Regions from separate parts of the Faecousia sp. genome, predicted to be linked through region 2. Evidence: predicted binding sites of a transcription regulator. Region 2 holds the regulator's gene; each other region holds the start of a gene.
The links. The regulator HrcA, encoded in region 2, represses chaperone genes, less so after heat shock. The targets are predictions, from matches to a motif close to TGTTAGCACTCNNNNNNNNNGAGTGCTAACA.
Positions count from the first base shown of each region.

Region 1: ACMKFF_RS09435 (co-chaperone GroES) is a predicted target of HrcA. The motif match lies at 2,808-2,838, and genes of this name have one in related genera.
Region 3: ACMKFF_RS06615 (Hsp20/alpha crystallin family protein) is a predicted target of HrcA. The motif match lies at 4,662-4,692, and genes of this name have one in related genera.

Region 1 covers NZ_DBFZUT010000092.1:846-11,538, reverse strand. Annotated here, with positions in the region: gene ACMKFF_RS09445 (Fic family protein) at 27-347, opposite strand; gene groL (chaperonin GroEL) at 805-2,445, opposite strand; gene ACMKFF_RS09435 (co-chaperone GroES) at 2,466-2,750, opposite strand; gene ACMKFF_RS09430 (TIGR00282 family metallophosphoesterase) at 3,665-4,441, shown strand; gene ACMKFF_RS09425 (metallophosphoesterase family protein) at 4,434-5,504, shown strand; gene ACMKFF_RS09420 (ATP-binding protein) at 5,501-7,672, shown strand; gene ACMKFF_RS09415 (TatD family hydrolase) at 7,676-8,470, shown strand; gene ACMKFF_RS09410 (SDR family oxidoreductase) at 8,455-9,153, shown strand; gene ACMKFF_RS09405 (Na/Pi cotransporter family protein) at 9,278-10,693, shown strand, end outside.
Region 2 covers NZ_DBFZUT010000059.1:1,181-11,873, reverse strand. Annotated here, with positions in the region: gene ACMKFF_RS06385 (O-acetylhomoserine aminocarboxypropyltransferase/cysteine synthase family protein) at 1-636, shown strand, start outside; gene pnuC (nicotinamide riboside transporter PnuC) at 682-1,377, opposite strand; gene dnaJ (molecular chaperone DnaJ) at 1,687-2,841, opposite strand; gene dnaK (molecular chaperone DnaK) at 2,928-4,757, opposite strand; gene ACMKFF_RS06365 (nucleotide exchange factor GrpE) at 4,803-5,366, opposite strand; gene hrcA (heat-inducible transcriptional repressor HrcA) at 5,370-6,446, opposite strand; gene tsf (translation elongation factor Ts) at 7,368-8,288, opposite strand; gene rpsB (30S ribosomal protein S2) at 8,372-9,100, opposite strand; gene ACMKFF_RS06345 (PRC-barrel domain-containing protein) at 9,299-9,577, opposite strand; gene sigG (RNA polymerase sporulation sigma factor SigG) at 9,646-10,419, opposite strand; gene ACMKFF_RS06335 (tetratricopeptide repeat protein) at 10,657-10,693, opposite strand, start outside.
Region 3 covers NZ_DBFZUT010000063.1:7,753-18,445, reverse strand. Annotated here, with positions in the region: gene ACMKFF_RS06635 (HAD-IIB family hydrolase) at 344-1,189, shown strand; gene ACMKFF_RS06630 (phosphatidylserine decarboxylase) at 1,195-2,061, shown strand; partial or broken gene ACMKFF_RS06625 (cysteine-rich small domain-containing protein) at 2,127-2,345, shown strand; gene ACMKFF_RS06620 (LysM peptidoglycan-binding domain-containing protein) at 2,632-3,690, opposite strand; gene ACMKFF_RS06615 (Hsp20/alpha crystallin family protein) at 4,069-4,512, opposite strand; gene ACMKFF_RS06610 (ABC transporter ATP-binding protein) at 4,748-6,580, opposite strand; gene ACMKFF_RS06605 (ABC transporter ATP-binding protein) at 6,577-8,412, opposite strand; gene ACMKFF_RS06600 (sensor histidine kinase) at 8,507-9,157, opposite strand; gene ACMKFF_RS06595 (LytR/AlgR family response regulator transcription factor) at 9,183-9,869, opposite strand; gene ACMKFF_RS06590 (hypothetical protein) at 9,929-10,240, opposite strand; gene ftsH (ATP-dependent zinc metalloprotease FtsH) at 10,221-10,693, opposite strand, start outside.

The DNA of each region.
Region 1 (10,693 bases), on a different contig from region 2:
TCCCCCACAGAAGACCGGCGGTCATTTTATTGTGACGGCTGCACCGTAATGTACTTCTGCTTTGAGCTATTCGGCTTATCAGGGGCAGTCATCCGCAGCTGACCACTTTCCAGCAGGGGCTTCAGATAGCGTGCGGTGAAATGCTTGATATCTTTGAAGCCACAATAGTTGGCGATTTCTGCTTTGCTGCGGGGTTCCGAGCAGAATGCAATGATTTTAACTTGGGGGGTGACTTGGGGGGTATCCCCTAAGTTCGCATCGGTTTTCGTATTCCGAATTATTGCGAGGAGGCGCAGCCGACGTGGCGCCCTGAGCGCGAAGCGCGAGGAAGTGCCCTTGGGGTGCAATCTCGGGAAGGCACTACCAGTCCGTATCGGCCGCCGTTAAAACGGTATGCACCGATTGCGTCTGTAGCGGCGCTCAGCGAGCGCCATTGGCACTCACAAATTTCCGAGTATTTTCGCCGAACACACGCGCCTTGTAGGGGACGGCGTCCTCGACATCCCGCCACGTAAAGTTACCGTATTCGCCGGAACCGCCCTGTCATCCAACCGGGTACTGCGAGATTGCCACGGGCGCGAAGCGCCCTCGCAATGACAAACCTGAAAGCCTTGCGCCATAGAATCAATACGACACATGTTGCCAGCCTGCAAGGCGGCCACTGGCCGCCGCTACGGACGCAATCGGTTCTCACCATTTTTCGATAACCGGTACGGGTCGTAAGTGCCGCTCCCCTACAATGGCCCACATAAAAGAATCCCGGACGGCGAACCGTCCGGGATATCGTTGTTCTGTTGGTGCGGATCAATACATGCCGCCCATGCCGCCTGCATTGGCTGCGGCAGCTGCTGCGGCGTCGGCTGCGGGATCGGGCTTGTCGGCCACGATGGACTCAGTCGTCAGGACGCAGGCGCCGATGGACGCTGCGTTCTCGAGCGCGGTACGGGTGACCTTCGTCGGATCGACGATACCGGCGGGGATCATGTCGCAGTAGGTGGCGTTGTAGGCGTTGTAGCCGAAGCCGACCTTGCGGCTGTTCTTGATCTTCTCGAAGACGACGGAGCCGTCGACACCGGCGTTCTCGGCAATCTGGCGGACAGGAGCCTGCAGCGCCTTGACGATGATGGACGCGCCGGTCTTCTCATCGCCGGACAGCTTGGCAACGAGCTTCTCGACAGCGGGGATGGCGTTGACGAACGCGGTGCCGCCGCCGGCGACGATGCCTTCCTCCACAGCAGCGCGCGTGGCGTTCAGGGCGTCCTCGACGCGGAGCTTCTGCTCCTTCATGGCAGTCTCGGTCTGTGCGCCGACACGGATGACGGCGACGCCGCCGGACAGCTTGGCAAGACGCTCCTGCAGCTTCTCACGGTCGTACTCGGACGTGGTCACGCCGATGGCGGCCTTGATCTCGTGGATGCGGTTCTGGATCTCCTCGGAATTGCCGCAGCCGTCGACGATAACGGTGGTGTCCTTGTTGACCTTGATCTGGCGGGCACGGCCGAGATCGGAGAGCTGAGCCTCCTGCAGGTTCATGTTCAGCTCGTTTGCGAAGTAGGTGCCGCCGGTCAGGATGGCGATATCGCGGAGCATTTCCTTGCGGCGATCGCCGAAGCCGGGCGCCTTGACGCAGACGCAGTTGAAGCTGCCGCGCAGACGGTTGACGAGCAGGGTGGACAGCGCATCGCCCTCGACGTCCTCGGCGATGATGACGAGCTTCTGGCCCGCCTTGACGATCTGCTCCAGAACGGGCAGGATGTCCTGAATGGAGGAGATCTTCTTATCGGTGATGAGCAGGTACGGATCATCGACAACAGCTTCCATCTTGTCGGTGTCGGTGACCATATACGGGGAGATATAGCCGCGGTCGAACTGCATGCCTTCGACAACGTCGAGGCCGGTCTCGGCGGTCTTGGACTCTTCAATGGTGATGACGCCGGCGGCCGTGACCTTCTCCATGGCCTCGGCGATCAGCTTGCCGATCTCCTCGTCGCCGGAGGAGACGGTGCCGACACGGGCGATGTCTGCGCTGCCGTTCACGGCCTGCGAGTTGGCCTTGATGGCCTCGATGGCGGCGTCAACGGCCTTCTGCATGCCCTTGCGCATGACCATGGGGTTCGCACCGGCGCTGACGTTCTTCAGGCCCTCGCGGATGATGGCCTGTGCCAGCAGGGTGGCGGTGGTGGTGCCGTCGCCTGCGACGTCGTTCGTCTTCGTAGCGACTTCACGGACGAGCTGAGCACCCATGTTCTCAAACGGATCCTCGAGCTCGACTTCCTTGGCGATCGTCACGCCGTCGTTCGTGATGAGCGGGGAACCATATTTCTTCGCCAGGACAACGTTGCGGCCCTTCGGACCGAGGGTGACCTTGACGGTATCTGCGAGCTGGTCAATGCCGGACTGCAGCTTCTTGCGGGCGTCTTCGCCGAATTCAATCATTTTTGCCATGATATTTTAAGCCTCCTGAATTATTCTACAATCGCGAGGATCTCGGACTGGCGGACGATGGAATACTCCACATCCTCGACCTTGACCTCGGTGCCAGCATACTTCGCGACGACGACCTTGTCGCCGGGCTTCACGACCATCTTGACCTCGTTTCCGTCCACGACGCCGCCGGGGCCGACTGCCACGACTTCGGAAACAACGGGCTTTTCCTTCGTAGCGGTGGAGAGGATAATGCCGGAAGCGGTGGTCTCCATGGCTTCCACAGGCTTGAGCAGAACACGATCTGCAAGGGGTACCAGTTTCATGATGCTAACCTCCAATATGATGTCTGATGGTCTCCCATCTTTGATTACGGGTTTGGGGTTTAGCACTCAATTCGTCTGAGTGCTAACACCCTATATAATACCCATTTCCGGAAGAAAGTCAAGAGGAAAAAATGAAAAATTTGTGACAAATTTCAAAATTCTCCCGCCCCGGACGCCCGGTTTGGGCATTTGCCCGCGGCGATCTCAGTAGAGGCCATCGAAACGAACGAGCTGCCGATAAAAAGGAATGCACCGATTGCGTCTGTAGCGGCGGTCACTGCGCAGCCGTTGGCGGCTTTGCCGCCTTACGGATGCGGCGTCCCCTTTACGGGGAGTGACCGCCTTGTACAGGGACATTTAACCGCAGGAGGGCGCTGGTGCACCTCGCGCTTCCCTGACGTGTCATTGCGAGGAGCGAAGCGACGTGGCAATCTCGCAGCACCAAGTTGGATAACAGGAAAGCCATCGGCGAAATCGTGAGTGCCTTCCCGAGATTGCCGCGTCGGCCTGCGGCCTCCTCGCAATGACAAACCTTCGGCATTCACTGTTTTACTGACAGCCTGTTTCTTACGCAGGTGCAGCGCCGGGCCCGGCTGTCCCCTCCCCTACAAGACGCGTGCGTCCGGCACGACTTTCCGTTTTCCGGTTGTGCTTTGCGGCGTTTTTCGATATAATAGAAAAGGAGGAACACAGATTGTCAAAATAACGCTCAGCTGAAAGTTACGGAGGGAAGGAACGTGGGAAAGGAAACCGTCAGGGTGTCCTTTCGCGTTTGATCCCCCGCCGCAGCGGCAGAATTGCAAAATCATGCTGCAAAATTTGATTTTGCAATTCGGAAAGGCCTCAGCTTGGCGAAAAGTCCGAAAGGACTTTTTTGACAAGCTGAGGACAATGTCCGGAAAGGAGATCCTGCGATGGAACGAAACATTCTGGCGGTCGGCGATGTGGTCGCGCCCGCCGGTGTCAAATATTGCAAGGCGGCGCTCCCGCGGCTGCGCCGGGAGCTGTCGGTCGATTTCTGCGTTGTGAACGGTGAGAACGCCGCCGTGCTGGGCATGCTGCCCGCGCAGGCGGAGGAGCTGCTGAGCGCCGGGGCCGACGTCATCACCATGGGGAACCACACCTGGGGCAGGCGCGAGCTCGTGCCCTATCTTGAGCGGTCGCGCGAGGTGCTGCGCCCGGCGAACCTGCCGCAGCAGCAGCCCGGCCGCGGCTGGGGCGTGTTTGAAACACCGTTCGGCGACGTGGCCGTCATCGACCTCATCGGCCGGTGCGGCATGGACTACACGCCGGACAACCCCTTCCAGCTCGTCGAGCGCATCCTGCGCAAAATTCAGACAAAGCTCATCCTTGTGGAGCTGCACGCCGAGGCCACGTCGGAAAAGCTGGCCATGGGCCGGATGCTCGACGGGCAGGTCAGCGCCGTCTGGGGCACGCACACCCATGTGCCGACGGCGGACACGATGATCCTGCCGCAGGGCACGGGCTATGTGACGGACCTCGGCATGACCGGCCCGCGCGATTCCGTGCTCGGCATCCGGCCGGAGCTGTCCATCCGGCGCTTCCGGGGCGATCTTCCCAGCCGCTATGAGCCCGCGCCCGGCCCGTGCAAGCTCGAGGCCTGCCTGTTTACGATCGACGACGCTACCGGCCGCTGCACGGCCGTCAGGAGGGTGGATATCCATGGTTAAGCTGCTGCATGCGGCGGATCTGCATCTTGATTCCGCCTTTTCGGCCCTGCCGCCGGAGAAGGCCGCCCAGCGCCGCGCCGAGCAGAGGCTCGTGCTCGAGCGGCTGACCGCGCTGTCCGAGGGCTGCGCGGCCGTGCTGCTGGCGGGCGACCTGTTTGACAGCGCCCGTGTCTACCGTGACACGCTCGAGGCGCTCCGGGCCGCGCTGGCGGCCTGCCGCTGCCCCGTTTTTATCGCGCCCGGCAACCATGATGCGCTGCTGCCCGGCTCGCCGTACCTGGAAAACGGTTGGCCCGAAAACGTCCATATCTTCCGCTCGGCGGAGCCGGAGCGCATCAGCCTGCCGGAGCTCGACATCTACGGCGCGGGCTTCCTGCGCGCGGAGATGCCCGCCATGCTGGACGGCTTCCGCGCCGCGGACCCTTCACGTCTGAATATTCTCGTCCTGCACGGCGACGCCGAGAACCCGACCTCGCCCTATAATCCCGTCTCCCCCGCCGCGCTGGCGGCCTCCGGGCTGGATTATGCCGCCCTTGGCCACATCCACCGCCGCGGCGAGCGGCGCGACGGCGGCACGCTGTGCGCGTGGCCCGGCTGCCTGATGGGACGGGGGTTCGACGAATGCGGCGAGAAGGGAGCCCTGCTCGTTTCGGCCGAAAAGGGCGCCTGCCGCACGGAATTCGTGCCCTGCGGGGCGCGGCGCTATGAGCGTCTTTCCGTCCCGGCCGGAGAGGATGCGCTTGCCGCCGTCCGCGCTGCCCTGACGCCGGAGCTCGAGGGCAGCTGCTGCCGCATCGAGCTGACGGGTGAGGCAGCCCCCGTCGATCTTGCCGCCCTGCAGGCGGCGCTGGAGCCGCAGTTTTTCAGTCTGGACCTGCGCGACCGCACGCGGCCGAAGCAGGACCTTTGGGAGGCCTGCGGCGAGGACACACTGCGCGGTCACTTCCTCGACGGACTGCACGCGCAGTTTGAGGACGCAGAAACAGACGAAAGGAGGCAGGTCGTCGCGCGCGCTGCGCGGCTCGGCCTTGCCCTGATGGACGGACGGGAGGTGCCGCTGTGATCCTGCTGCAATTACGGGCAAACTTCGGCAAGCTGCACGGCACGCTGACCCTGCATGAGGGGCTCAACGAGCTGTGCCTGCCGAACGAAGCCGGGAAATCGACGTGGAGCGCCTTCCTGCTGGCGATGCTCTATGGCATCGACACGCGTGAGCGCGCCACGCGGGAAAACCAGAATCTGCCCGCCAAGGAGCGCTACCGTCCGTGGGACGGCAGCTCCATGGAGGGCGCGATCGATCTGATCTGGAACGGCCGCGCCGTCACGATCGAGCGGCGCTCGCAGGGCAGGACGCCCATGGGCGTGTTCCGCGCCTATGAGACGGAGAGCGGCACACCCGTGCCGGAGCTGACGGCCGAGAACTGCGGCCGCATGCTGTGCGGCGCGGAGCGGAGCGTGTTCGAGCGAACGGCCTTCGTGCGGCAGCTCGGCATGGCCGTTTCGAGCGACGCCCAGCTCGAGCAGCGGCTGAGCGCCCTTGTCACCACCGGCGAGGAAGGCCCGTCGGCCTCCGCGCTGGAGAAGAAGCTGCGCGACCTGAAGAACAAATATACCTACCGCACCGGTCTGCTGCCCCGGCTGCAGGCCCGGCGGGACGAGCTGCAGGCACAGCTTTCCGCCCTGCGCGCCGCACAGGCAGAGGCCATGGACTTGAGCGCCGCCTGCGCCGGGGCCGAGGCCGCGCGCAGCCGCCTGCAGGACCTTCGCGCCCGTATCGAGCGGGCGCAGGCTGCCCGCCGCCGCGCCGGTCTGACGGAGCTGCAGGAGCGCGAAACGGCACTTGCCGCCCGCTGCGCTGCGCTGGCGGAGCAGACTGCGGGGCTTCCGGATGAGCAGATGCTGCAGCTCCTGGTCCGCGGTCTGGAGGACGCCGCCGAGCGCCTGCAGACGGCCCAGCTCGACGCCGCCATCGGCGTGAAGCTGCCGGAAAAGCCTGAGGACCTGCCCGGCTTTGCTGGCTGCGGCCCGGACGAGGCCGAGCGGCGCGCGCGGGACGTACAGGTGCAGTGGAACGTGCTCCACGCCGTCCGCGTGCCGAAAAAACTCCCGATCCTGCTGCCGTGCGCCGCCGCAGTGCTGGCGGGCGCGGGGCTGTGCTTTGTTTCGCTGCCTATCGGCCTTGGCGTCGCCGGAGCTGGGCTTGCCGCCGTCGTCCTCTCGCTGGTCCTGCTGCGGAGGAAGGCCGTGCAGGCCGAGCGGGCCGCCGAACAGGCCGAGGACCTGCTCCGGCCGTTCGGAACGGACGATCCCGCCGCGCTCTCCGGGCTTGCCGCCCGGCAGGGAGAGGCCCGCACGCAGTGGCAGCAGGCCCGGCAGGCTGCGGAACGGCAGCAGCGGCTGCTGGAGAAGGCCGTGACGGCCCGGCAGGCGGAGCTGAACGATCGTATCGGCGCGGTCGCCCGCTTTGCGCCCGGCACACAGGGACTCTCCGCGGCCCGCAGCGCGCTGCAGGAGGCCCGGCAGACGCAGGAGGCCGCCGCGGCCGCGAACCGCGAGCTTGAGTCCCTGCACCGGCAGATCGGGGCAATGGCAGACATCGTCGGCGACGCGCCCACCGATGCTGCGCCGGACGAGGAGGCGCTGCGCTATGATCCCGCCGAGATCGGCCGCCGCCTTGAGCAGGCCGACGAGGCGCTGGCCTCGCTCCGCGCCCGTCTGGCCCACAAGCGCGGGCAAATTTCTGCGCAGGGAGACGCCGTGCGCATCGAGGCGGAGCTGGAGCAGCTCGACCGCCGGATCGCCGACGCCGAGGAGGCAAACGCCGCCGTGGAGCTGGCGTCCGAGGCCCTGCGCCGCGCCGATGAGACGCTCCGCGCACGTTTTTCACCGCAGATCACGGCCGAGGCGGGGCATATTCTTGCCGAGCTGACAGAAAATAAGTATCCCCGCGTGCTGCTGGAGCCGGACATGCATCTGTCCGTGCGCGAGGCGGACGGGCAGGTCATGCGTCCCGCCGCCGCCATGAGCTGCGGCACGGCGGATCAGATGTATCTTGCGCTGCGGCTGGCCATGTGCCGCCGTCTGCTGCCGCCGGATGCGCCGATGGTGCTCGACGACGCGCTCGTGAACTTTGACCCCGCGCGCACCCGCGCCGCCCTGCGCGTGCTGCGGGAGGAGCCGCGGCAGATCCTGCTGTTCACCTGCCGCCCGCTGACGCAGGAGGAGGAATGACCCATGTATTTTGATTCGCACGCCCATCTGGACGACGCGCATTTTGACGGCGACCGCGCGGCCATTTTGGACGATCTCAAAAACCACGGCGTGACCATGGTGATGAACGTGGGCTGCGACCTGCCGTCCTCGGAGCGGTCTGTGCGGCTGGCGGAGCAGTATCCGTTCCTCTATGCCGCCGTCGGCAGCCACCCGGACGACGCCGATCATGTGGACGGCGCCCTGCTTGCCCGCTACCGCGCCCTGTGCGCCTCGCCGCGCGTGCGCGCCATCGGCGAGATCGGGCTGGACTATCATTATGAGGACGTGCCCCGCACGCAGCAGCGCGTGGCCTTTGAAAAGCAGCTTTCGCTGGCCGAGGAGCTGGACCTCCCCGTCATCGTGCACGAGCGCGAGGCCCACGGCGACGCCATGGACATCCTGCGCGCCCATCCGAAGGCCTTTGGCGTGTTCCACTGCTTCTCCGGCTCGCCGGAAATGGCGCTGTGGCTCGTCGAGCGCGGGTGGTACATCGGCTTTACCGGCGTTGTGACGTTTAAAAACGCCCGCCGCGCCGTCGAGGCCGTGCAGGCCCTGCCGCTTGACCGCATCCTGATCGAGACGGACTGCCCGTATATGGCTCCGGAGCCGTACCGCGGCCGCCGCAACGACAGCCGCTATGTGCCGCTCGTTGCGGCAAAGATCGCGGCCCTGCGCGGCCTGACCCCGGAGGAGGCGGGCGTGCTGACCGCTGCCAACGCGCGGCGGCTGTTCCGCATCCCGGACGGAGAGGAGGCGAGCGCATGCGTCACGCCCTGATCACCGGCGGCAGCCGGGGCATCGGCGCGGCCGCCGTGCGCGCCTTTACGGCCGCAGGCTATGCCGTGAGCTTTTTCTATGAAAAAAACGACGCGGCGGCAGCCGCTGTCTCGGCCGAGGCAGGCGCAGAGGCCGTCCGCTGCGACGTTACCGACGCGCAGGCCGTGCTGGACGCCGTTTCGTGCCTGCCGGAGACGGACGTGCTCGTGAACAACGCGGGCATCTGCCACTACGGCCTTATCTCGCAGATCACACAGGCACAGTGGGACCGGCTGTTCGCCGTGAACGTCGGCGGCATCTACCACTGCGTGAACGCCGTCCTGCCCGCCATGCTGCGCAGGCAGAGCGGCTGCATCATCAACGTCTCTTCCATGTGGGGGCAAGTCGGCGCGTCGTGCGAGGCGTGCTACTCCGCCACGAAGGGCGCGGTGCTCGCCCTGACGAAGGCGCTGGCACAGGAGCTGGGGCCGTCCGGCATCCGCGTCAACTGCGTCTCGCCCGGCGTCATCCTGACGGACATGGTCGCAAACGTCGCGCCGGAGGTGCTCGCGGAGCTGGCACAGGAGGCCCCGCTCGGCAAAAACGGCACGCCGGAGGACGTGGCACGGGCCATGGTCTATCTTGCGGAGGCGGAGTTTGTCACGGGGCAGAACCTGCCGGTGAACGGCGGCTTTGTGCTCTAAGGAAGCTCTGAATCCGGAATTCCGGAAAATGGGCCTTGACGTGCTCCGTTTTCTGCGATATAGTGTAGTTGGTGCGGTAGGGCCGTACCTTTCCGAATACAGATAGAAAGTAGAGAGTTTCCCTATGACAGTGCTTCTGAAGGTCTTCACTCTGCTCGGCGGGCTTGCGTTCTTCCTCTATGGCATGAACGTGATGTCCGGCGGACTGGGAAAGCTGGCAGGCGGCTCGCTGGAGCGCTCCCTCAAAACGATGACGAAGAACCGCTTCGCGGGCATGGCGCTCGGTGCGGTCATCACCATCGCCATCCAATCCTCGTCCGCTATGACGGTCATGCTCGTCGGCCTGGTCAACTCGGGTATCATGCAGCTCGGGCAGACAATCGGCGTCATCATGGGCTCGAACATCGGCACGACGCTCACGCCGTGGATCCTGTCGCTGTCCGGCGTGAATGGCACGGGCTGGATCCAGCTGCTCAAGCCGGAGAATTTCTCCCCGATCATCGCGTTCATCGGCGTTGTGCTCATCATGATGTGCAAAAAGCCCCGCAAGCGCGACATCGGCAAAATTCTTGTCGGCTTCGCCGTTCTGATGTACGGCATGACGCTCATGGGAAGCTCCGTTTCCGGCCTGGAGGATTCCGCGGCCTTTACGAGCATCCTGACGGCGTTTGAGAACCCGCTGCTCGGCGTGCTCGTCGGCGCGGTCGTCACGGGTGTGATCCAGTCCTCCGCCGCCTCCGTCGGCATCCTGCAGACGCTGGCCGCCACGGGCCAGATCTCCTATGGCGTCGCTATCCCGATCATCATGGGCCAGAACATCGGCACCTGCGTCACGGCGCTCATCTCGTCCATCGGTGTCAACAAGAACGCCCGCAAGGTCGCCGTCGTGCACATCACGTTCAACCTCATCGGCACGGTGGTGTGCCTGTGCCTGTTCTATGGGCTGCACGCCATCTTCCATTTCGCCTTTGTGGCCACGCCAATCAACGCCGTCGGCATCTCGGCCGTGCACACGATCTTCAACCTCTTCACCACGGCGCTGCTGTGCCCGTTCACGAAGCAGCTCGAGCGCTTCGCCAATTTTGTCATCCGCCCCTCCAAGAAGAAGGAGACCTACGCCTTCCTCGACGAGCGCCTGCTCGGCACGCCGTCTATCGCCGTCGGCGAGGCCAGCGACATGACGGTCAAAATGGCGACTCTCGCCCGCATGACGATTCTCTCGGCCATCAATATCTGCCAGAGCTACGACGTCAAGGTGGCAGACGAAATTCTGAAGCACGAGGACGAGCTGGACCTCTACGAGGACAAGCTCGGCACCTTCCTCGTCAAGCTCTCGAGCCGCTCGCTGTCTATCGCGGACTCGCGGAAGGTCTCGAACATGCTGCACACCATCGGCGATTTCGAGCGTCTGGGCGACCATGCCGTCAACCTGCGCAAGACGGCTGAGGAGATCCACGACAAGCACATCGTTTTCTCCGAGGATGCCGTGAAGGAGCTGCAGAACCTGACGAACGCTCTGACGGAAATTCTGGAACTGACC
Region 2 (10,693 bases):
GGCGGCATCATCGTCGACGCCGGTACGTTCGACTGGGCGGCCAGCGGCAGCTATCCGCAGCTTGCTGCACCGAACCCCAGCTATCACGGCATCTCGTTCGTGCAGGCCGCGGGCAAGGCAGCCTTTGTGACCTACGTCCGCGCCATTCTCCTGCGCGACACCGGCGCGACCATCTCCCCGTTCAACGCCTTCCTGCTGCTGCAGGGCATCGAGACGCTCTCGCTGCGCCTCGACCGCCATGCGGAGAACACGAAGAGAATCGTCTCGTGGCTGGCGGCGCACCCGCAGGTCGCGCGCGTCAACCATCCGTCGCTGCCGGACCATCCGGACCACGCGCTGTATCAGAAGTACTTCCCGAACGGCGGCGGCTCCATCTTCACCTTTGAGATCGCGGGCGGCGAGGCCGAGGCGCACCGCTTCATCGACCACCTGCAGATCTTCTCCCTGCTGGCCAACGTCGCGGACGTCAAGAGCCTCGTCATCCACCCGGCCACGACGACGCATTCCCAGCTCACGCCGGAGGAGCTGCTCGATCAGGGCATCCGCCCGAACACCATCCGCCTGTCCATCGGCACGGAGCATGCCGATGACCTCATCGCCGACCTCGAGGCGGGCTTCGCCGCCGCAAAGGGCTGATAGAAAGGAAAATGGCGCGCTGCGGGACCCGCAGCGCGCCGGTTTTTATGCAGTTTGGGCCATATGGCGCTCGCGCTTTTTCCAGCTGAGAAAGCCATAGAAGTCATGGAACAGGAAGATGCCGAAATTCACCGCCACGGGGATATAGGCTGGGTCCTCGCACGAGGCCAGCACCCACAGCACGACGAGCACGATGTCGTTCGCCGCGTAGCCGAGGCCATAATACGACGAGCGGAGCATGGTCAGGGCGGCCGCGAGAAAGCTCGTGGCGACGGACAGGATGCTGAAGCCGAGGTTCGGCGTATCGAGCGCCGCCAGCAGCCAGCCGAACAGGGCCGTCACCGCGACGGTGGCCAGCACGAGCAGGGTCAGGTCGCGGCCGGTCAGGCGGCGGATGGCCACGGCGCTGCCCACCTCGTGCGCCGTGTTGCGCCGCCACGTCACGGCGGACCAGACCGCCATGGGCAGGCTCATGCCGAGATAGGTGAGCATCTCGCCCCAGTAGCGAAAGCGGCAGGAGATGGCGCCGTAGAGCAGGCAGAACACGATCATGAGATACTGCGCGAAGACCTGCCCCTTGGCCGCGAGCATCAGGGCCGTCACGCCGGTCAGGGCGGCGATCAGCGTCAGCGGGTCAACGTCGCCGCCGAGAAAGTTGGACACGGCCACAACGGCCAGCGAACCGAGCCAGAGCGCCCAGTCTCTGGCCCGCATGGAAGCAAACGGGTTATTCAAATTCAAAGATCGATCCTTTCTGTCGTGATTCGGTCAAACGGATCGCCCGGACCACGGGTCAGGGATCTGGATGCTTCTGCCGTTCAGGGTCATCGATTTTCTCCCGGAAAAAGCGGCCGCATTACAGCGGCCGCATGGTAATTTTTTGCATATGGCAACACCGCACAATTCAGCGAGAGCATTCGGCGAGAGATTTTTTGTCGAGACGAGATTTGGAAAGTGCAGATGTACTTTGTGTACATCAAACTTTCCAAACCGATGGGTCGGCGAAAAATATCCGACGAAGGCCGAAGATGCAATTATGCGGCGTTGCCCTTATTTGTCGAAGGCGTCCCGCAGCTTTTCAAAAAACTTCTTTCGTTTTGGCTGTGCGCTTTCGGAAGTCGCCTCCTCGAACTTGCGCAGCAGATCCTTCTGCTCGCGCGTCAGGCGGGTCGGCGTCTCCACGACGACGGTGACATATTGGTCGCCGCGGCTGCGCCCGTTGACATAAGGGATGCCCTTGCCCTTCAGGCGGAACGTCGTGCCGGTCTGCGTGCCCTCGCCGATCGTATAGCGGACCTTGCCGTCGAGCGTCGGCACCTCGACCTCCGCGCCGCAGGCAGCCTGCGTAAACGTGATGGGCATCTCACAGTAGACATCCTGCCCCTGTCGCGTGAACAGCGGGTGGCTGCGGACGCTGACCGTGACCATCAGGTCGCCGTTCGGGCCGCCGTTGAGGCCGGTGTTTCCCTCGCCGCGCACGCGCAGCGTCTGGCCGTCGTCGATACCGGCGGGGAACTTCACCATCAGCTTGTGGCTGCGGCGCACCTTGCCCTTGCCCTTGCAGCGGCTGCACGGGGTGCGGATGATCCTGCCGGTGCCGCGGCAATCCGGACAGGCCGCCGTGGACTGCATGGTCATGCCCATGAAATTCTGCTGCGTGCGCACGGAGCCCGTGCCCTTACAGCGCGGGCAGGTCTCGGCGCTCGTGCCGGGAGCTGCGCCGCTGCCGTGGCACTGGTCGCAGTCCTCCACGCGAGAGACCGTGACCTCCTTCTCCGCACCGAAGGCCGCCTCTTCAAACGTCAGCTCAACGCGCGCGCCGATGTCGTCGCCCTGCATGGGGGCGCTGGCGCTGCGGCGCGTGCTGCGGCCGCCGCCGCCGAAAAAGCTGCCGAAAATATCGCCGAGGTCGCCGAAATCGCCGAATCCTGCCCCGCCGAACGGGCTGCCGCCCGCATTCGGGTTGAAATTCGGGTCGACACCCGCGAAGCCGTACTGATCGTAGCGCGCGCGCTTATCCGGATCGGAGAGCACCTCGTTGGCCTCGTTGATCTCCTTGAATTTTTCTTCCGCGCCCGGATCGTGGTTCACGTCCGGATGATACTGCGCGGCAAGCTTGCGGTAGGCGCGCTTGATATCGGCGTCCGTCGCATCCTTTTTGAGGCCAAGGACCTCATAATAATCTCGCTTGTTCTCATTTGCCATGCTGCTCACCTCTCCTGATACCCTTTCGGGCGGCCGACGCAGGGCAGGCGGTGGCCGAAGCCGCCGCCTGCCGCATACATTCGTCCTTAATCCTTGACTTCCTCGTAGTCCGCATCGACTACGCCGTCGTCATGGCCGCCGTTGTTCGCTGCACCGCCGTTGTTGGCCTCGCCCTGCTGCGGGGTGGCCTGCTGATACAGCTTCTCGGAGATGGCGTAGAACGCCTTCTGCACGGCGTCGGTCGCGGCCTTGATGGCCTCGATGTCGTTGCCCTTGTTCTTCGTCTTCAGATCCTCGAGAGCGGCCTGCACAGGCGCCTTCTCGGACTCGGAGACCTTGTCGCCAAGCTCGTTCAGGGTCTTCTCCGTCTGGTAGATGACCTGATCGGCTGCGTTATGGGTATCGACCTCATCCTTGTGCTTCTTATCCTCAGCGGCGAACTGCTCGGCCTCCTTGACGGCCTTGTCGATGTCCTCCTTGGAGAGGTTGGAGGAAGCGGTGATGGTGATGTTCTGCTCCTTGCCGGTGCCGAGGTCCTTTGCGGAGACATTCACGATGCCGTTGGCATCGATGTCGAAGCTGACCTCGATCTGCGGCACGCCGCGGGGCGCCGGAGCGATGCCGGTGAGCTGGAACTTGCCCAGCGTCTTGTTGTAGGCAGCCATTTCACGCTCGCCCTGCAGGACATGGACCTCAACGGAGGTCTGGCCGTCTGCAGCGGTGGAGAAGATCTGGCTCTTGTGCGTCGGGATGGTGGTGTTGCGATCGATCAGGCGGGTGAACACGCCGCCCATGGTCTCGATGCCGAGGGACAGCGGGGTGACATCCAGCAGGACCATACCCTTGACGTCGCCGCCAAGGACGCCGCCCTGGATGGCCGCGCCGACAGCCACGCACTCATCGGGGTTGATGCCCTTGAAGCCTTCCTTGCCGGTGATGCTCTTGACAGCCTCCTGCACGGCCGGGATACGGCTCGAGCCGCCGACGAGCAGGACCTTGCTCAGGTCGCTTGCCTTCAGACCGGCGTCTGCCATGGCCTGACGGACGGGCTTTAGCGTATCCTGCACGAGGTGGGCCGTCAGCTCATTGAACTTTGCGCGCGTCAGCGTGACATCCAGATGCTTCGGGCCGGTGGCGTCCGCCGTGATATACGGCAGGTTGATGGTGGAGCTCGTCACGCCGGACAGCTCGATCTTCGCCTTCTCGGCAGCTTCCTTCAGGCGCTGCATGGCAACCTTATCGCCGGAGAGGTCGATGCCCTCGGCCTTCTTGAACTCGGCAACAAGGTAATCGATGATGCACTGATCGAAATCATCGCCGCCGAGGTGGGTGTTGCCGTTCGTGGCAAGGACCTCGATGACGCCGTCGCCGATGTCCAGAATGGAGACATCGAACGTGCCGCCGCCCAGATCATAGACCATGATCTTCTGCGAGGATTCCTTATCGACACCGTAGGCCAGTGCAGCGGCCGTCGGCTCGTTGATGATACGCTTGACCTCCAGGCCGGCGATCTTGCCTGCGTCCTTCGTGGCCTGACGCTGAGCGTCGTTGAAGTAAGCCGGGACGGTGATGACCGCTTCGGTCACAGGCTGGCCCAGGTAAGCCTCGGCGTCCGCCTTCAGCTTGCGCAGGATCATAGCGGAGATCTCCTGCGGGGTGTACTTCTTGCCGTCGATGTCGACCTTATAGTCGGTGCCCATGTGGCGCTTGATCGAAGAGATCGTGCGGTCTGCGTTCGTAACGGCCTGACGCTTTGCGACCTGACCGACCATACGCTCACCGGTCTTCGAGAATGCAACAACGGACGGAGTGGTGCGATTGCCTTCGGCATTCGCGATAACGACGGGCTCGCCGCCTTCCATCACGGCGACACAGGAATTCGTCGTGCCAAGATCAATACCAATAATTTTTCCCATAATTCAAATCCTCCCAAAGAAGTAACTTAGAAGTAACTTACTGATTTAATTTGCGACCTTCACCATGGCGAAGCGGATGACCTTATCGCCGTGGGCAAAGCCGGTCTGGAAAACCTCTGCGATGACGTTTTCCCTGAGGCTCTCGTCCTCGATGTGCATCACGGCATTGTGGCGCTGCGGATCGAAGGTCTCGCCCGCTTCGCCGAAGGGCTTGATGCCCAGCGCGTCGAGGATCTTGACAAGCTCTGTCAGGGTCATCTCCACGCCCTTTTTATAGGCCTCGTCTGCGGTCTCGTGATGCAGGGCCCGCTCGAGGTTATCATAGACGGGAAGGAACTTCTTCACCGTATCAGCAACGGCATCCTGATAGATGCCGTCCTTTTCGCGCTGCGTGCGCTTGCGGAAGTTGTCATATTCTGCAGCCAGCCGCAGAAACTGATCGTGCTCCTGCGCCTGCGCGGCCTTGGCCTGCTCCAGCGCATCGGGCTGTTTGGACTCGGCCTTTTGCTTGGAGCCTTCCGGCTGCTTCGGCGCTTCCGCCTGCTTGGCGGCCTCCGGAGCGGCAGGCTCCTTCTCGTTCTTTTCGGGTTCTTCGTGTTTCTTTGCCAAAATTTATTCCTCCTCCTTTGCCTCGTGCACCTCCGGCTTCGGGGCCGCGGGCAGCTCCGGCTTGCCGAACATCCGGCCAAGCCCTTCGGCAAAGTAGCTTAATCGTGCGGTGATCTGTGCGTAATCCATGCGCTGCGGGCCGACCACACCGATCATGCCCTGCATGCCGTCGCCGATGTCAAAGCGCGTCACGACGACGGAGGTATCCTTCAGCTCCTGCGCAACGTTTTCCGGGCCGACGAGGATCTGAACGGGGCTGTCCGGATCGAGCCGGGCGGGCAGGTTGGAGAGCGTGTCTTCATCCAGTGCGCCGAGCACCTCCTGTGCCTTGGTCAGGTCCTGATATTCCGGCTGGCCCAGCAGACGGTTCTGCCCGGTAAGGTAAATTTCCGAGCGATGAGCCTCCTCGAGCACATGCGTCGTAAAATCGACGATGACGGGCACGAGGCTCGCTGCGGCGCCTGCGCTGCGCGTCACGCGGTTCATGACCTCTGGCGTGAAGCCGGAGGCGGGAAGCCCGGTGAGGCTCGCATTGAGCACGGCGGACAGGAGCTTGAGGTCCTGCTCCGTCACATGCAGCGGCAGCTTGATGAGGCGGTTCTTGACGTTTTCATCGGACGTCATGACCACGAGAATGAAGCTCCCGGCGTCCGCGAGGATGATCTCGAAATGGCGGACAGTCACTTCCCCGGCCGGAGCCGTCATGGTATAGGCCGGGAGGTTCGTCAGCTTGGAGACGAGCTTGCCGACCTGGCTCATGGCCTTGTCCAGCTCCTGCATACGCGATTCCATGGCCTGATTGATGCTCTGCGTCTCGTCGACGGAGAGGCGGTAATCCTGCATCAGACGGTCGATGTAGAAGCGGTAGCCCGCGGGGCTCGGGATGCGCCCGGCCGACGTGTGCGGCTGCTCCAGAAAGCCGAGCGTCGTCAGCTCGGCCATTTCGTTGCGGATGGTCGCAGAGGAGAAGTTCATGTCCGGCAGCGCGGCGATCGTCTTGGAGCCGACCGGCTCTGCGCTGCGGATGTAGAGGTCGACAATGGCCTTCAGAATCTTCTGTTTGCGCTCCGAAAGCTCCATGGCTTTGACCTCCTTGTTTTCCTTTAGCACTCCGTACCCCTGAGTGCTAAGCTAACTATACCCCCCAAACGCAACTTTGTCAATACCCAAACGGAAGTTTTTTTTGAACGTTTTGTGAACCCTCCCACAGCGACAGCTTTCCCGCATTTCCGGGGATGCATACCCGGATATTTGGACGGCTCGGCTGCAGCGGCGCTCCCTGAGCGCCTAAGGCAGTTGCAGGTAGTACAGCAGCAATTCAGCGGCGCGAGGCCCCCAAGTTTGTCATTGCGAGGAGGCCGCAGGCCGACGTGGCAATCTCGGGCAGGCAGTTGCGATTTCGCCGATAGCTTTCCTGTGATTCTGCCGGGTACTGCGAGATTGCCACGGGCGCAAAGTGCCCTCGCAATGACAAACTTGGAGGCATTGCACATTCGCCGGGAATGCCTCCATATTTGCAACTGCCCATGGCGCTCACTGAGCGCCGCTACAGACGCAATCGGTGCATACCATTTTAACGGTGGCCTGTGCGAATCGCCAGTGCCTTCTCGAGATTGCCACGGGCGCAAAGCGCCCTCGCAATGACAAATCTGGGGCCATTTCCATTTTAACAATAGTCTGTTCGGGTCGGCAGCGTACCGCCGGGAGCGGCATGCCGCTCCCCTACAAAATAGAAAAATCCCGCCAGGAGACCCGGCGGGATGCAGACTGTCAAAAAAACCTGCCCAGCCGAAAATTTCGGAGGGAAGAAAAGTGTGAAAGGAAACCGTCAGGGTGTCCTTTCGCGTCAAATAACCCGCCGCAGCGGCAGAATTGCAAAATCATGCTGCAAAATTTGATTTTGCAATTCTGGAAGCAGCTTGGCGAAAAAGTCCAAAGGGACTTTTTTGACAAGCTGAATCCCGCCGGGAGACCCGGCGGGATAAGCTGTGCGATCTTGAATTACTTTGCCAGACCGGCAGCGGCGGCGACTTCAGCGGCGAAATCGTCGACCTTCTTCTCGATGCCCTCGCCCTTCTCAAAGCGAACGGCGTCGACAAACTTCACGGAGCCGCCCAGCGCCTTGGCAGCGCTGTTCATATACTGCTCGACCGTGACGCTGCCGTCCTTGACGAACGCCTGCTGCAGGAGGCAGTTCTCCTCGAAGAACTTGTTCATCTTGCCGGCGGCGATCTTCTCCTTGACCTGCAGGGGCTTGGAGGCCATCTTCTCGTCGTTGTCCATCTGGGCGACGAGGATCTTCTTCTCTTCTGCGAGCACGTCTTCGCTGACCTGGCTCTTATCCCAGAAGCGCGGGTTCAGAGCGGCGATCTGCATGGCGATATCCTTGCCGATCACGGTCGCGTCGATGCCGCCGGAGACCTCGAGGTTGACGAGGACGCCGATCTTGCCGCCCGCATGGACGTAAGCGACGCTGAAGTTCTCCGGGAAGCGGGCAAAGCGGCGGATCTGGATGTTCTCGCCGATGACCATGACCTTCTCGGGGATCATCTCGCCGACGGTCAGCTCGGAGCCGGGGTACTTGCAGTTCTTCAGGGCCTCGATGTCTGCGGGAGCGTCCGCAGCGACGACCTTGGCGATATCCTTGACAAAATCGACGAACAGCGGGGTCTTGGAAGCGAAGTCGGTCTCGGCATTGACCTCGACGACGACGCCGACGCCGTTCTCGACGGTGGCGTAAGCCATGCCCTCGGCAGCGATGCGGCTGGACTTCTTGGCGGCCTTCGCCAGGCCCTTTTCGCGCAGCCACTCAATGGCCTTGTCCATATCGCCGTCATTCTCGGACAGTGCCTTCTTGCAGTCCATCATGCCGACGTTGGTCATTTCACGCAGTTTCTTGACATCAGCAGCAGTAAATGCCATGGTTATATCCTCCTGTATCTTCTGTTTCGAAAAAACGCCCGCCGCACGCGGCGGGCGTCTGGTTTCCAATGAACCGGATGGGATTATTCGGCAGCAGCCTCGGCAGCCGGAGCGGCCTCGGTGTTGGCCTCGCCCTGACGGCCTTCCTGCACGGCGTTAGCCATAGTGGCGACGATCAGGCGGATGGCGCGGATGGCGTCATCGTTGCCGGGGATGACATAGTCGATCTCGTCCGGGTCGCAGTTCGTATCGACGATGGCGACGATGGGGATGTGCAGCTTGCGGGCCTCGGCGATGGCGTTGCGCTCCTTGCGGGGGTCAACGATGAACAGGGCGCCGGGGAGCTTCTTCATGTTCTTCACGCCGCCGAGATACTTCTCGAGCTTGGCGATCTCGCCCTCGTGCTTGATGACTTCCTTCTTGGGGAGCATGGCGAACGTGCCGTCCTCCTGCATCTTGCGCAGCTGAGCCAGACGGTCGATACGGGTGCGCATGGTCTTGAAGTTCGTCAGCATGCCGCCGAGCCAGCGGGCGTTGACATAATACTGATCGACGCGCTCCGCCTCTTCCTTGATGGCGTCCTGCGCCTGCTTCTTCGTGCCGACGAACAGGATGTTCTCGCCGTTGGCGGCAAGATCACGGACGAAGTTGTAGGCCTCTTCGATCTTCTTGACGGTCTTCTGCAGATCGATGATATAGATGCCGTTGCGCTCCGTGTAGATGTACGGAGCCATCTTGGGGTTCCAGCGTCTGGTCTGATGACCAAAGTGGACGCCTGCTTCGAGCAGACTCTTCATAGATACGACTGCCATTTTGTGTTTCTCCTTTTTGTTTTGACCTCCAGTCCGTTCCTCTTCCCCGTCCACCGCCGAGGCGGCACTGGGACGGAGCATCCCGGGCTGTGTGGGTTCTGAATTTGCGGGCCTTTGCCCACGCCGTACTATTATACAGGAGGAAGTTTCAGTTTTCAAGCGTTTTTTGCGAAAAACTGGTCCGATTTTTCCGATTTCTCAGAAAAATTCCTTCTTCCGGCGGGGACAGCGGGTCTTATCCAGCTCGGACTCAATGAGAATAATGTCCGCGCCGACACGGCGGACCTGCTCCCACGGGATAACATAGTCATCGCGGCGGCCAAGCAGGCCGAACAGGCGGCACGGCACGGGCACGACGAGCGCGGCCACGCGGCCGCACTTCAGATCGATGACCACGTCCGACACGCAGCCGAGCCTGCAGCCGTCGCAGATATTGATGACCTCGCGGCAGCGCAGCGAGGAAAACCGGTCTTCCATCGGATCACCTGCCCCATTTCGTCTGCCACACTCTATGCGGCGGCGGAACGGAATATGCAGGATATCCACTAGCAGATCGCTTTCCGAAGTGTACGGATGGCATTCTTCTCCAGCCGGGAGACCTGCGCCTGCGAGATGCCGACCTCGGAAGCGACCTCCATCTGGGTCCGGCCGTCGAAAAACCGCAGGGCCAGAATGCGTTTTTCCCGCTCGCCGAGCGTGGAGATGGCCTCGCGCAGCGCGATGCGCTCGACCCACTGCTCGTCGGTATTCTTCGTGTCGCGCACCTGATCCATAACGGTCAGCGGATCGCCGCCATCCGTGTAGACCGGCTCATAGAGCGAGACGGGCACGGAAATGGCGTCCATGGCCGTATTCACGGTCTCAAGCGGCAGCTCCAGCCGCTGTGCCACCTCCTCGAGCGTCGGCTCGCGCGACTGCTCGGCCTGCATGGCCTCGCGGCACTGCAGCACGCGGTAGGCCGTGTCGCGCATGGAGCGGCTGACGCGGATGGCGCTGTTGTCGCGCAGATAGCGGCGGATCTCGCCCGCGATCATCGGCACGCCGTAGGTGCTGAAGCGGACGTTGAGATTCACGTCAAAATTGGCGATGGCCTTCAGGAGGCCGACACAGCCGACCTGAAACAGGTCGTCCGGATTCTCCCCGCGCCCGAGAAAGCGCTGGATGACCGACAGCACGAGGCGGAGATTTCCCTCGATGAGGCGCTCGCGCGCCGCCTGATCCCCCGCCTGGCTGCGCCGCAGCAGCTCCACCATTTCGTCGTTTTTCAGCGTTTTCAGATGCGCCGTATTCACGCCGCAGATCTCCACCTTGCCCTGCATGGCTCCGTATCCTCCGGTCGTTTTACTGTTCCCATCAAACGGGAATAGTCACAGTATTTCCCGACAGGCGGATTTGATACCAGCAGGCAAAAAAACGGAGAGCTCAGTCCTGCAGCTGAGCTCCCTCAGAATGTTAAAAAAGCTTCGCAGAGTTTGCGCTCGCAAGCGCAAAAAAGTGGAAATCATTTTCTCCGGCGGCATGTACGTCGAAGAAAATACCCTATTATAATATTATAATTATAATTGTTCGCGCAGGCGGGCGATGTCGCGCCGG
Region 3 (10,693 bases), on a different contig from region 2:
TAACGATAACACAAAACCGCGAAAAATGCAACTTCCGCGCAAAAATTGGCGGCTTGCCGCTCATATCAGAATATGGTATAATCAGCTTGTCAAAAAAGTCCCTTTGGACTTTTTCGCCAAGCTGCTTCCAGAATTGCAAAATAGAATTTTGTATTATTATTTTGCAATTCTGCCGCTGCGGCGGGTTATGGAACGCGAAAGGACACCCTGACGGTTTCCTTTCACACGATCCTTCCCTCCGAAACTTTTGGCTTGGCAGTTTTTTTGACAGTCTGGTATAATGATAAAGCACTTCAAAATTACATCAGATTACATCAGATTACATCGTTTACGGAGGAACAGCATGGGTAGATTTTCCAATGTCCTGCTTGCCAGTGACTTTGACCATACGCTGACGGATATGTCCGGGCAGATCCCCGCCCGCAATCTCGAGGCCATCGCCGCCTTTCAGGCCGAGGGCGGCATTTTCACCGTGGCCAGCGGCCGGAGCATTCCGATGTTCCGCAAGAAGGCCGCGCTCGTGCCGGTGAATGCGCCGTGCATTCTCTATAACGGTGGCGCGTGCTACGATTACCGCACGGACGAGCTGCTGTTTGCCTTCCCGCTCGCGGACGACGCCCCGCAGCTGCTGCAGGCTCTGCGCGACCACTGTCCGAACGAGCGTACCGAGGTGCAGACGCTCGACTGCCACTATGCCTACGGCGACGATCCCCGCCGGGATGCCGCGCTGGCTGCCAACGGCGTGCCGGTACAGCACGAAGCTGTCCTGCCGCCGCAGCCGTGGATCAAGCTGGCCGTCTATGGCACGTCGAAGCAGGTGGGCTATGACGACCCGGCCAACACCCCGCCGGAGGAGATCGCCTATTTTGACGAGCTGCAGCGCTACACGGCCGGACTCGTCGGAAATCGCTATGCCATCACCCGCGCGCTGCCGCGCAATATGGAGATCAGCGCGGGCGGCTGCGACAAGGGCTCGGCTGCCCGCCGTCTGGCCGACACGCTCGGCCGCAGCATTCTTGTCTGCGTCGGCGACGCACCGAACGACCTCGCCATGCTGCAGGCCGCAGATTACGGCTTCCGCACGGGCGACTGCGACCCGGCCATGCGCCGCTATGACTTCCGCGATGCCGCGCCGAGCGCCGAGGGCAGCGTAGCCTCCGTCATCGACGCGCTGCGCACCCTGCTGTGAGCGCCATGCGGGAGGTCTGGAACCGCGCGCAGGGCGCGCTGACGCAGGAGCCGGAGGTCGGCGCGGGCGCCATGCACTTTGTCTACGGCACGGCGTTCGGCCGCCTGCTCGCCCGCGGCATCCTCTGCCGCCGCTTCGTTTCGCAGCTCTATGCCGCATGGCAGAAAAGCCCGCTTTCCCGCGGGAAGGTGCGCCGGTTTCTGGCGCAGTATGACATCGACGTCTCGGACTGCACGCAGCAGACGTTCCGGTGCTTCAACGATTTCTTCACCCGGCAGCGCGTCCGTACGGACGACCGCGCCGCCCCGGACGAGCTGCCCGCCATCGCGGACTCCAAGCTGACGGCCCTGCCCATCGGCGAGGACAGCGTCTTTACCGTGAAGGATGTCTCCTACCGCCTCGGCGAGCTGCTGGCGGACGACGCGCTGGCGCAGCGCTTCCTCGGCGGCTGGTGCCTGATCTTCCGCCTGTCGCCGGATGATTACCACCGCTATGCCTATCCGGACACCGGCACGCAGGAGCCGACGGTCCGCATCCCCGGCGTGCTGCACAGCGTCAACCCGATCGCAGGCTCGCTCGGCGTCTACCGCCGCAACGCCCGCGCCCGCACGCTGCTGCACACGGAGCACTTCGGCGATATCGTGCAGATGGAGGTCGGAGCCATGCTCGTCGGCCGCATCTGCAACCACGAGACCGGCGCAGCCGCCTGCGCGCGCCTGCAGGAAAAGGGCTACTTTGAATACGGCGGCTCGACCGTCATCCTGCTGCTGGAGCATGGGAAGTTCGAACCCGCCGCGGATATCGCCAAATGGTCGGCCCGCGGCATCGAAAGCAAGGTAAAGACCGGGGACCCGGTCGGGAGGAGACCATGAGCGAGCACTATAAATTCTTTCAGAACCGGGAATGCGAATATTTTCCGTGCCACAAGACGAACGATCCGGAGCACTTCAACTGTCTGTTCTGCTTCTGCCCGCTCTACGCCCTTGGCGAGCGCTGCGGCGGCGGCCTGCAGTACACGGAAAGCGGCATCAAGGACTGCTCCGCCTGCCTGTTCCCCCACCGCCCGGAGAACTACGACCGCATCTGCGCCCGCTTCGCCGAGCTTGCCGCCCTGTGCCGCAGGCCGCCGGAAGAAGAAGCGGGTACGCCGTTGTAAGCGGCCGCGCGGCAGGTTGAAAATGGAAAGTGGACAATATCGTGGGGCAGCCTCGGCGGATTCGCGGGATGCTGCATGAGATTGCCACGTCGCTTCGCTCCTCGCAATGACACATCAGGATGCGCGGCGAGTATCAATGCCCTTTTACCGTTGAAGCGTCCTCCGCAAGGCGTTCCCTGCGCGCCCCATTCGCACAGGCTGCCGTTAAAATCACAAACAACGAATGATATTTTCGTAGCGTCGCTCAGTGAGCGACGCTACATTTTTTCACCTTTTCACCGTATTTTTACCGTAGCCGGAACTGCGTATGCAGCAGCAGGCAAAGGGCCGGATCCGGGGCGCGGAGCGCCAGAGCCGCGACGCCCGCCTGCTCCAGCGCGCGCAGGCGCTCCATCCAGCTGCGCAGGCCCGCAAAGCGCACCGTGTGCGGCGCGCCCGTCTCATCGCGGTAGGAAAAGCACGTCAGCTTCGCCGCCGCATCATAGCGCAGGCAGGCCCCTGTCCGCCGGGCCAGGGCCAGCGCCTCACCCCGGCTGAGCCGCTCCGTCCGAAGGCCGCAGCGGTCGCACGCCGCATCGTCATAGTCCGCCAGTAATTTTTCCGGCGGCAGCCCCGGAAGACCGGGCGCAGCGCGCACCCGCCCGGCAGCGGCAGCCAGCCGAGCCAGCATCGGGGCCTCCCAGCCGAGCGCGCCGGGCCGCGGCAGGGCCAGCGTCAGTCCTCCGCCCCGCTCCGCCAGAAGCGCCTGCAGCCGGGAGACCAACGGAGCCGGATCGCAGTCCGGCAGCAGATCACGGACCGCCAGCTCGACCTGCGCCGTGCCATGCGCGCGGCAGAGTGCAGCCGTCTCGAGCAGAAGGCGCTCCTGCGCGGCCCGGCTGCGGAGCAGGGTTTCCAGCTTTGCTCCGCTTCCCGTGAGGCGCAGGCAGGCCGGGCGGCCATGCAGCGGCAGGCGATGCAGCGCGCCGTCGCCGTCAAGCTCCGCAGCGTCCGCCGCCAGCTCACATGTATAGGAAAGCCCCGGATCGTTCCATTCCGGCCCCATCGTGCCGCACAGCGCCAGCGGCCGCGTGCCGCGCTCCCGGAAGCCCAGCACGAGCCGCCGCCCCGGCCGGAGCGGCCCGGGATTGCAGCGGCGCAGCTCCGGCAGGCCAAAGCGCGCAGACAGGCTCTGCCAGCTCTCGCCGCACCGGACGGTGTGCAGCGCCTGCGGATGCAGCACGAGCAGCTCCTGCCCGGTCAAGGGCTCCGCCGTCCCGTTCCAAGCGGCAAGCAGGTCCGGTCCGGTCCCATGCATCGCAGCGATGCCGCGCAGCGTCTCTCCCGGCAAAACGGTGTGGATCATCGCACTCACCTCCTGCCAGCATATGCGCAGCATTTTGATTCGGCTATACGGGCATAAAAATATCCCGCAGGGGAAACCCCGGCGGGGTATGAGCTTGTCAAAAAAGGATTTTTGCCAAGCTCTCAAACGAGACCCGTTTCACTGGGCTCTCGTTTGAAAGGGCTGCGGCTCGCTGCAGCGCACGAAGGGCGCACCCTTCGCACGTTTGCGAGCCGAGCGGTATTTTCTCCGACGTACACGCCGCCGGAGAAAATGATTCCTACTTTCTTTGCGCTTGCGAGCGCAAACTCTGCGAGGCTTTTGTTCGCATTTTCAATGTGCCTTCGCAAAAAAATATCCCGCAGGGGGAAATTCCTCTGCGGGATATTGAATATGCCGTTACTCGATGGCAATGACATTGCTCTTCGGGAGCTGCTTCTTTGCGGCCTTCGGCAGAGAGATCTGCAGGATGCCGTTTTCGAACTTCGCGCGGATGTCCTCCGGCTCCACATGCTCACCGACATAGAAGCTGCGGCTGCACGCACCGGCGTAACGCTCCTGACGGATGTACTTACCCTTCTTCTCCGGCTCTTCCTTGTCCAGACCCTTTGCGGCCTGAATGGTGAGATAACCGTCCTTCAGCTCCAGATTCACTTCTTCCTTCTTGAAGCCCGGCAGGTCGATGTCAAGCTCATAGGTGTCCTCGGTCTCACGGACGTCGGTCTTCATGAGGTTCTTGCCATGCTTGCCGTACAGGGCATTGAGGCTACGCGGCATTACCATATCAAACGGATCCGAGAAGAAATCATCAAACAAATTTTCACTATAGATGCTGGGCAGCATAAGTCATACCTCCATTCGCTCCAGCCGCCTCCGGGAGAGGCTCCCGTGCAGCCGGGCCTGTATTATGTTCCCAATGTGGTTGTGGTTTTGTTCCCTTGGGGGTGGGTTTCTGTCCCCTCTCTCAAGGTTCAACTGCATTATACCACCGTTTTTAGCACTGTCAATAGGAGAGTGCTAATATTCACACAATGCACGATGTTTGTTCACAGTCCGTTCATATTCATCCGTTTTTCAGCTATTTTACAGAATTCTTTTTCTGTAAAGAATCGTCATAATACTGCGCCTGCGCGTGCCAGAGGCGGGCATATTCTCCGTTTTTTTCCTGCAGAAGCGCCTCATGCGCGCCGTGCTGGACGATACTGCCTGCCGAGAACACCAGAATTTCATCGCAGAAGCGGCACGAGGCCAGCCGATGGCTGATATAGAGCGCCGTCTTGCCGCCGGAGATCGCATTGAACTTCCGGTAGACCTCATATTCGGAAACGGGGTCAAGCGCCGCCGTCGGCTCGTCGAGCACGAGGAAGGGCGCATTCTTGTAAAGTGCACGGGCGATGGCGATCTTCTGCGCCTCGCCGCCGGAGATCACCACGCCATGCGGGTCAAAATCGCGGTAAAGCATCGTGTCGAGGCCGTCCGGCATGCGCAAAAGGCGTTCGCCGAGCCCGGCCTCCCGCAGGCAGACCTCCGCCCGCGCGCGGTCAACATCCGCTCCGGCCGTCACATTCTGCCCGAGGGAGAAAGCGAACAGGCGGAAGTCCTGAAACACAACGGAGAACAGCGCCTGATACTCCGCATAGTCATATTTTCGGATATCAACGCCGTTGAGCAGGATCTCGCCCTCCGTCGGGTCATAGAGCCTGCACAGCAGCTTGATGAACGTCGTCTTACCGCTGCCGTTGCGGCCGACGACGGCCAGCTTTTCGCCGATGCGGAACTTCATGCTCACATGGCGCAGCGCATAGGCCTCCATGTTGGGATAGCGAAAGGACACATCGCGGAATTCCACCTCATAGCGATCGTCATCGCGCTTTTCCACACTGAGCGAGCCCTGATACATGGGGTTTGGGATATCGAAGTAGTCGAGATAGCGCTTCATGTATTCCTCGTTCGTGACGGAAATCCGAATCGTGCGCGCCAGCCCGGAGACGCCCGCCAGCAGCAGCATGATGGAAGAGACATACCGCGCGATGGAGCCGACGGACAGGCCGCCCCGCAGCGCCGCCGCGATCAGGAGCAGATAGACGCCGAACTGGAGCGCATACGTCACAAAATTGGAGAGGAGCCCCATCCACGCAACACCGAAATTCATGCTTCTCTCCCGCCTGCAGAAGTTTTCGTTAAAGTCCCGCTCCTTCTGCAGCAGTGCGGCCCGCATACCGTACAGGCGAATATCCTTACCGGAGGAATCGTTGCTGGTGTAATCATACAGCTTTTCGCCGCGGATGTTGTCGTCCACACATCCGGCAAAGAACTCGCTGCGCAGTCTGCCGTACCGGCGGCCGGTCAGAACACTGACCACAGCCGTCAGCACGATGCCCGCCAGCAGCGCCAGTTTTGCCCCGGCGGAGAGCAGGCCGGGCCGGAACAGGGAGAATGTCAGCAGGACGGCGGCCGCGATCTGCACCGCATAGCGGACAAGGCCGCCCGCCGTCACGGCATAGTAATACACATTATAGCCTGTCTGCGTCTCCATCTCGATCCGTTCCCGGAGCAGGGCCGTCTTGCGGTCCTCGATCAGGGCATAGGGCAGATCCATGGCCTTTTCCGCATGCTTCCAGTCAACCAGCCGGTCCAGCTCGGCCTCGCCGACGTCCGCATGCATTTTCAGCAGGGCGCCTGCCAGCCCGATAAGGGCCGTCAGGCCGACGGTGAGCGCAGCATACAGGGCAAGCGTCTTTCCGCCCGCACCGGCCGTCAGGGCATCGATGATCTTAGCCGAAAAATAGATCGGGATATAGGGCGCGATCGCAGTCGTCAGGCTGGAAAACAGGGTACAGAGGAAGTATTTCCGGTCCAGATGACACAGCAGCCGGACCGCGCGGCGGTTCAGATCCCAACGTTCTTTCATGCCTGCTTCCCTCCCTGATAGCCGGGCTGATACCAGCAGCTCTGAATTTCATACAGCCTTGCATATTCTCCGCCCGCCGCAAGGAGCGTTTCGTGCGTGCCCTCCTCGGCGATGCCGCCGTCGCGCAGCAGCACGATCCGGTCGCAGAAGCGGGTCGAGGCCAGCCGGTGCGAGATGAACAGGGATGTCTTCCCTGCCGCCATGCGCCGGTACTGCTCATAGACCTCATTCTCCGCAATGGGGTCAAGCGCCGCCGTCGGCTCGTCGAGCACGAGCACCGGTGCGTCCTTATACAGGGCGCGGGCCATCATGAGCTTCTGCGCCTCGCCGCCGGACAGCTCAATGCCGTCCGGATTCACCTGTTTATCCAGATGCGTATCCATGCCGTGCGGCAGGGCATTCAGCTTTTCTCCCAGCCCGGCCGCGCGCAGGCACCGCTCCGCCCGCTCCCGGTCCACCTCAGGGCCGAAGGCGCAGGCGGCCGTCTCGGCCAGCGAAAAGCAGGCCGTGCGGACCTCCTGAAACACCGGAGCGAACAGCGCCGCATAGTCGTCCCGGCGGAACTCCGCCGCGGGGACGCCGTCGATCCGGATCGTGCCGGATGTCGGCGCATACAGCCCGCACAGGAGCTTGACGAGCGTCGTTTTGCCCGCGCCGTTCAGGCCAACAAGCGCCACATGCTCCCCGGCACGGAGCGTAAGACTGATATCGTGCAGCGTGTCATGTGCCGCCCCGTCATAGCGGAATGATACATGGTCGAACGTGATCTCCGGTGCGTGCTCCCGGTGGTCCGCCGCATGCGCCGTTCCCGTTCCGTCCGTGTCCGGCAGCTCCATAAACTGCCGGTAATCGCTGACCTTCAGGCTGGCGGTCTGCATTTCGTTCCAGGCGGAGATCATGTTGCCGATAAACGTGGCAAAGCCGGAGATGGCGGAAAAATACAGCACGAATTCATCCGGCCGCAGCTCGCCCCGCACCGCCATGACGAGCAGCAGGGCATAGGCCCCGCCGTCGCGCAGCAGGATCACCAGCAGGTCGACAAGCCGCCCCAGAAGCAGACGGCGGTTCAGCCGTGCGGACCACGCGGTATCCTGCAGGAACAGGTCTGAAAACGTCTCGCGCAGCCATGTCGCCATGCCGTAGATGCGGATATCCTTGGCCGCCGCAAAATCGGCAGCATTTTTAGACACATACCGCAGCCTCCGGCCAATGTCCGTCCGCTCCCCGCGGGAGGCGTATTCATAGCGGTTATAGGCCCGGACGCACAACAGGTTGACCAGTGCCGCAAGCGTCAGCAGCACCAACAGCAGTGGACTGATGCGCGAGAGGATCGTGCCGAACAGGGCATAGCACAGGGCATTGCAGATCAGCTCCGTCATCAGGTTCGGGACCTGACACAGCGGCACCTTGCCGTTCATCATATAGCTTGCTTCCTCGGCCCGCTTGCGCTGGTCTCGCGTCTGCTTTTTCTCATAGGTCTGATAGAACATTGCCATGCTCTTCTCCTCCAGGCAGCTGGTCAGATAAAAGCGATAGCGGCTCTCCTGGGCCTCCAGAATGGTCTTGCAGAAGTCCCGCAGGCCGACTGCCAGAAACGTGAGCGCGAGCAGGGCGCCGACGGCCAGTGCGGCATGGAGGAACGTCTGTCCTCCCGTCACCTCCGACACGACGAGCGCGGGCAGGCGAAGCTCCGCCCAAGCCAGAAGCACGCCCAGCGGGACGCCGGCCGCCATGACAAAGAATGACGCAGGCGTTCCGCGGAGCATCTGCCGATAGCTCCACACGGCGTTGCTCATAAGACCCCGATAGGGCTTTTTGGTTGATTCCTTCAAGGCATATCGCCCCCTTCTGCTTCCACTGTAGCACACAAGGCCCCAAAAAAGAGAGATCGTGCACCAACTGCTTCCAGCGGTGCACGAATCGCATTCAGCACGCGGCGGGGACGAGGAATTCCGACGTGAACGCGCCGTCCTCGCTGTTGTATTTCACCCAGCCGCCATGCTGCTTCACAATGGCCTCTGCCCGGTGCAGGCCGAAGCCGTGTGCACCGGTCTTCCCCGTCCGGAAGAGGGAGCCAACCTTCTTCTGCTTCTTCCCGGCGCTGTTGAGAAGATAGAAATAGAGCATATCGCCCTTCATCCGCAGAGAAAGGCGGAGGAATTTTTCGCCAGCCGCGCTCCGGCAGCCCTCGATGGCATTGTCCAGCAGATTCCCGATGACAATGCTCAGCTCCAGATCGGTGAGCGACAGCTCCGGCGGCAGATTGGCCTCCGCCGTCACGGCGATCCCGGCGGCGCGGGCCTGCGCGAGCTTGGCCGAAAGAATGGCATCAACGGTCACATTGCCGGTCTTGAGCAGGGTGTCGACCGTCTGCAGGCTCCGGTCCAGCTGCTCGAGGTAGGCGATGGCCCGGTCGACCTGTCCGGCCTCCAGCTGGCCCTTGAGCGCCTGCAGATGGTGGTGGAAGTCGTGCTTATAGCCGCGCATCTCGTTATGGATGCTCCGGACCTCCTCCAGATGCTGCCGCGCCTGCTCCTCCTGCATTTCGACCAGCCTGAGATAGGTTCTCTTCAACATGGCATTTCCTCTGTTTCTGCGGTCCTCAGTTTCTGTCAATGAACGCCCGGTTGATGGCGTCATACTTTCCCCGCGCCAGCGGGACCTCCGCCCCGCCGCGCAGCAGGACGGACGTGCGCCCGATGCGCACCACGGCCTTCAGATTGACGAGGTACGACCGGTGGGTGCGGAAGAAGTCCGCGCTCAGCCGCCCGGCGAAGGCCGAGATGCTCTCGCGGATGCGGTAGTCCGGCCCGGTCGTGTGGAGAACGAGATCATGCAGGAAGGACTCCGCATACAGAAGCTCGCTCTCATAGAGCTTCACGTTTCCCTCCTCGCACGCGATCACGACGGACGGCGGCTCGACGGCCAGCCGCGCGGCGGCGCGGTCCAGCACGGCGCGAAGCTTTTCCGCCGGCACAGGCTTGACGAGATAGTGCAGGGCATCGACCTCATAGCCCTCGGCCATGCACTCAAAATGCGACGTGATAAAGATGATCTCCGCCCGGCAGCCCGCGCCGCGCAGGCGTTTGGCAAGGTCGATGCCGCTCATGCCGGGCATTTCAACATCCAGCAGCAGGATATCCCAGTCGGTATCTCCGGCGAAACGGAACGCCTCCGCGCTCGGGAAGCAGGTCACGGCGCAGGCGCCGTGCGCCCAGTCCGTCACGTCCGCCTGCAGCTGTGCGGCCTGTCCGGCGTCGTCGTCACAGATCGCGATCTTCCAGCCCATGGCTATCCCCCCGTCCTACAAGAAAGCGCTCTGCCGTTACGCGCAGCAGAGCACTTCCGTTATTCTTCCGAATTCTCCGGAGCCTTCAAATTCTCCTGCGCAGCTGCGGCATGCAGCTGCGTGGCCTCCTGCTCCAGCGCCTTTTCCTCGCGCTTTGCCTGCAGGAAAAGCCGCACGGCAAGCCAGCCGACGACGACACAGCCGCCGACCAGCAGCACGAGGCCGACGATCAGGGTCGTCAGGCTCGGGGCCTCCGCCCCGCCCGCGCGGTAGCTTCGCACGAGCTGCCAGGCCATATACAGCACAACGGCAATGACCGTTCCGTGCATGATGAGCATGCCGGTCGGGTTTTTAATCTTCTTCGGCTCCATCGGTCTTCTCCTCTCCGGCCAGCAGGCTCTCCTGCTTCTCGGGGATCGGCAGGGCCTGCATGCAGGCCTCGAACTGGCTGCGGCTCATCGTCTCGTGCTCCAGCAGCCACTGCGCGATCTCCTGCAGCTTCTCGTGGTGCTCCGTCAGGATCTGCGTGCAGTGCGCATAAGCCTGATCCACGGTCTTGCGGACCTCGGCGTCGATCTCGGCAGCCGTCTGCTCGGAATAGGAACGCGTGCGCTCATAGTCGCGGCCGACGAAAATCTCGCTGTCGTCGTCATAGGCCACGGCGCCGATGCGCTCGTTCATACCGTATTTTGCGATCATATCGTGCGCCAGCTTCGTGGCCCGCTGCAGATCGTTCGAAGCGCCGGTCGAAATGTCGTCAAACTCCAGCTGCTCCGCCACGCGGCCGCCGAGGAGCACGACGATGCGGTCGCGCATCTCGTTTC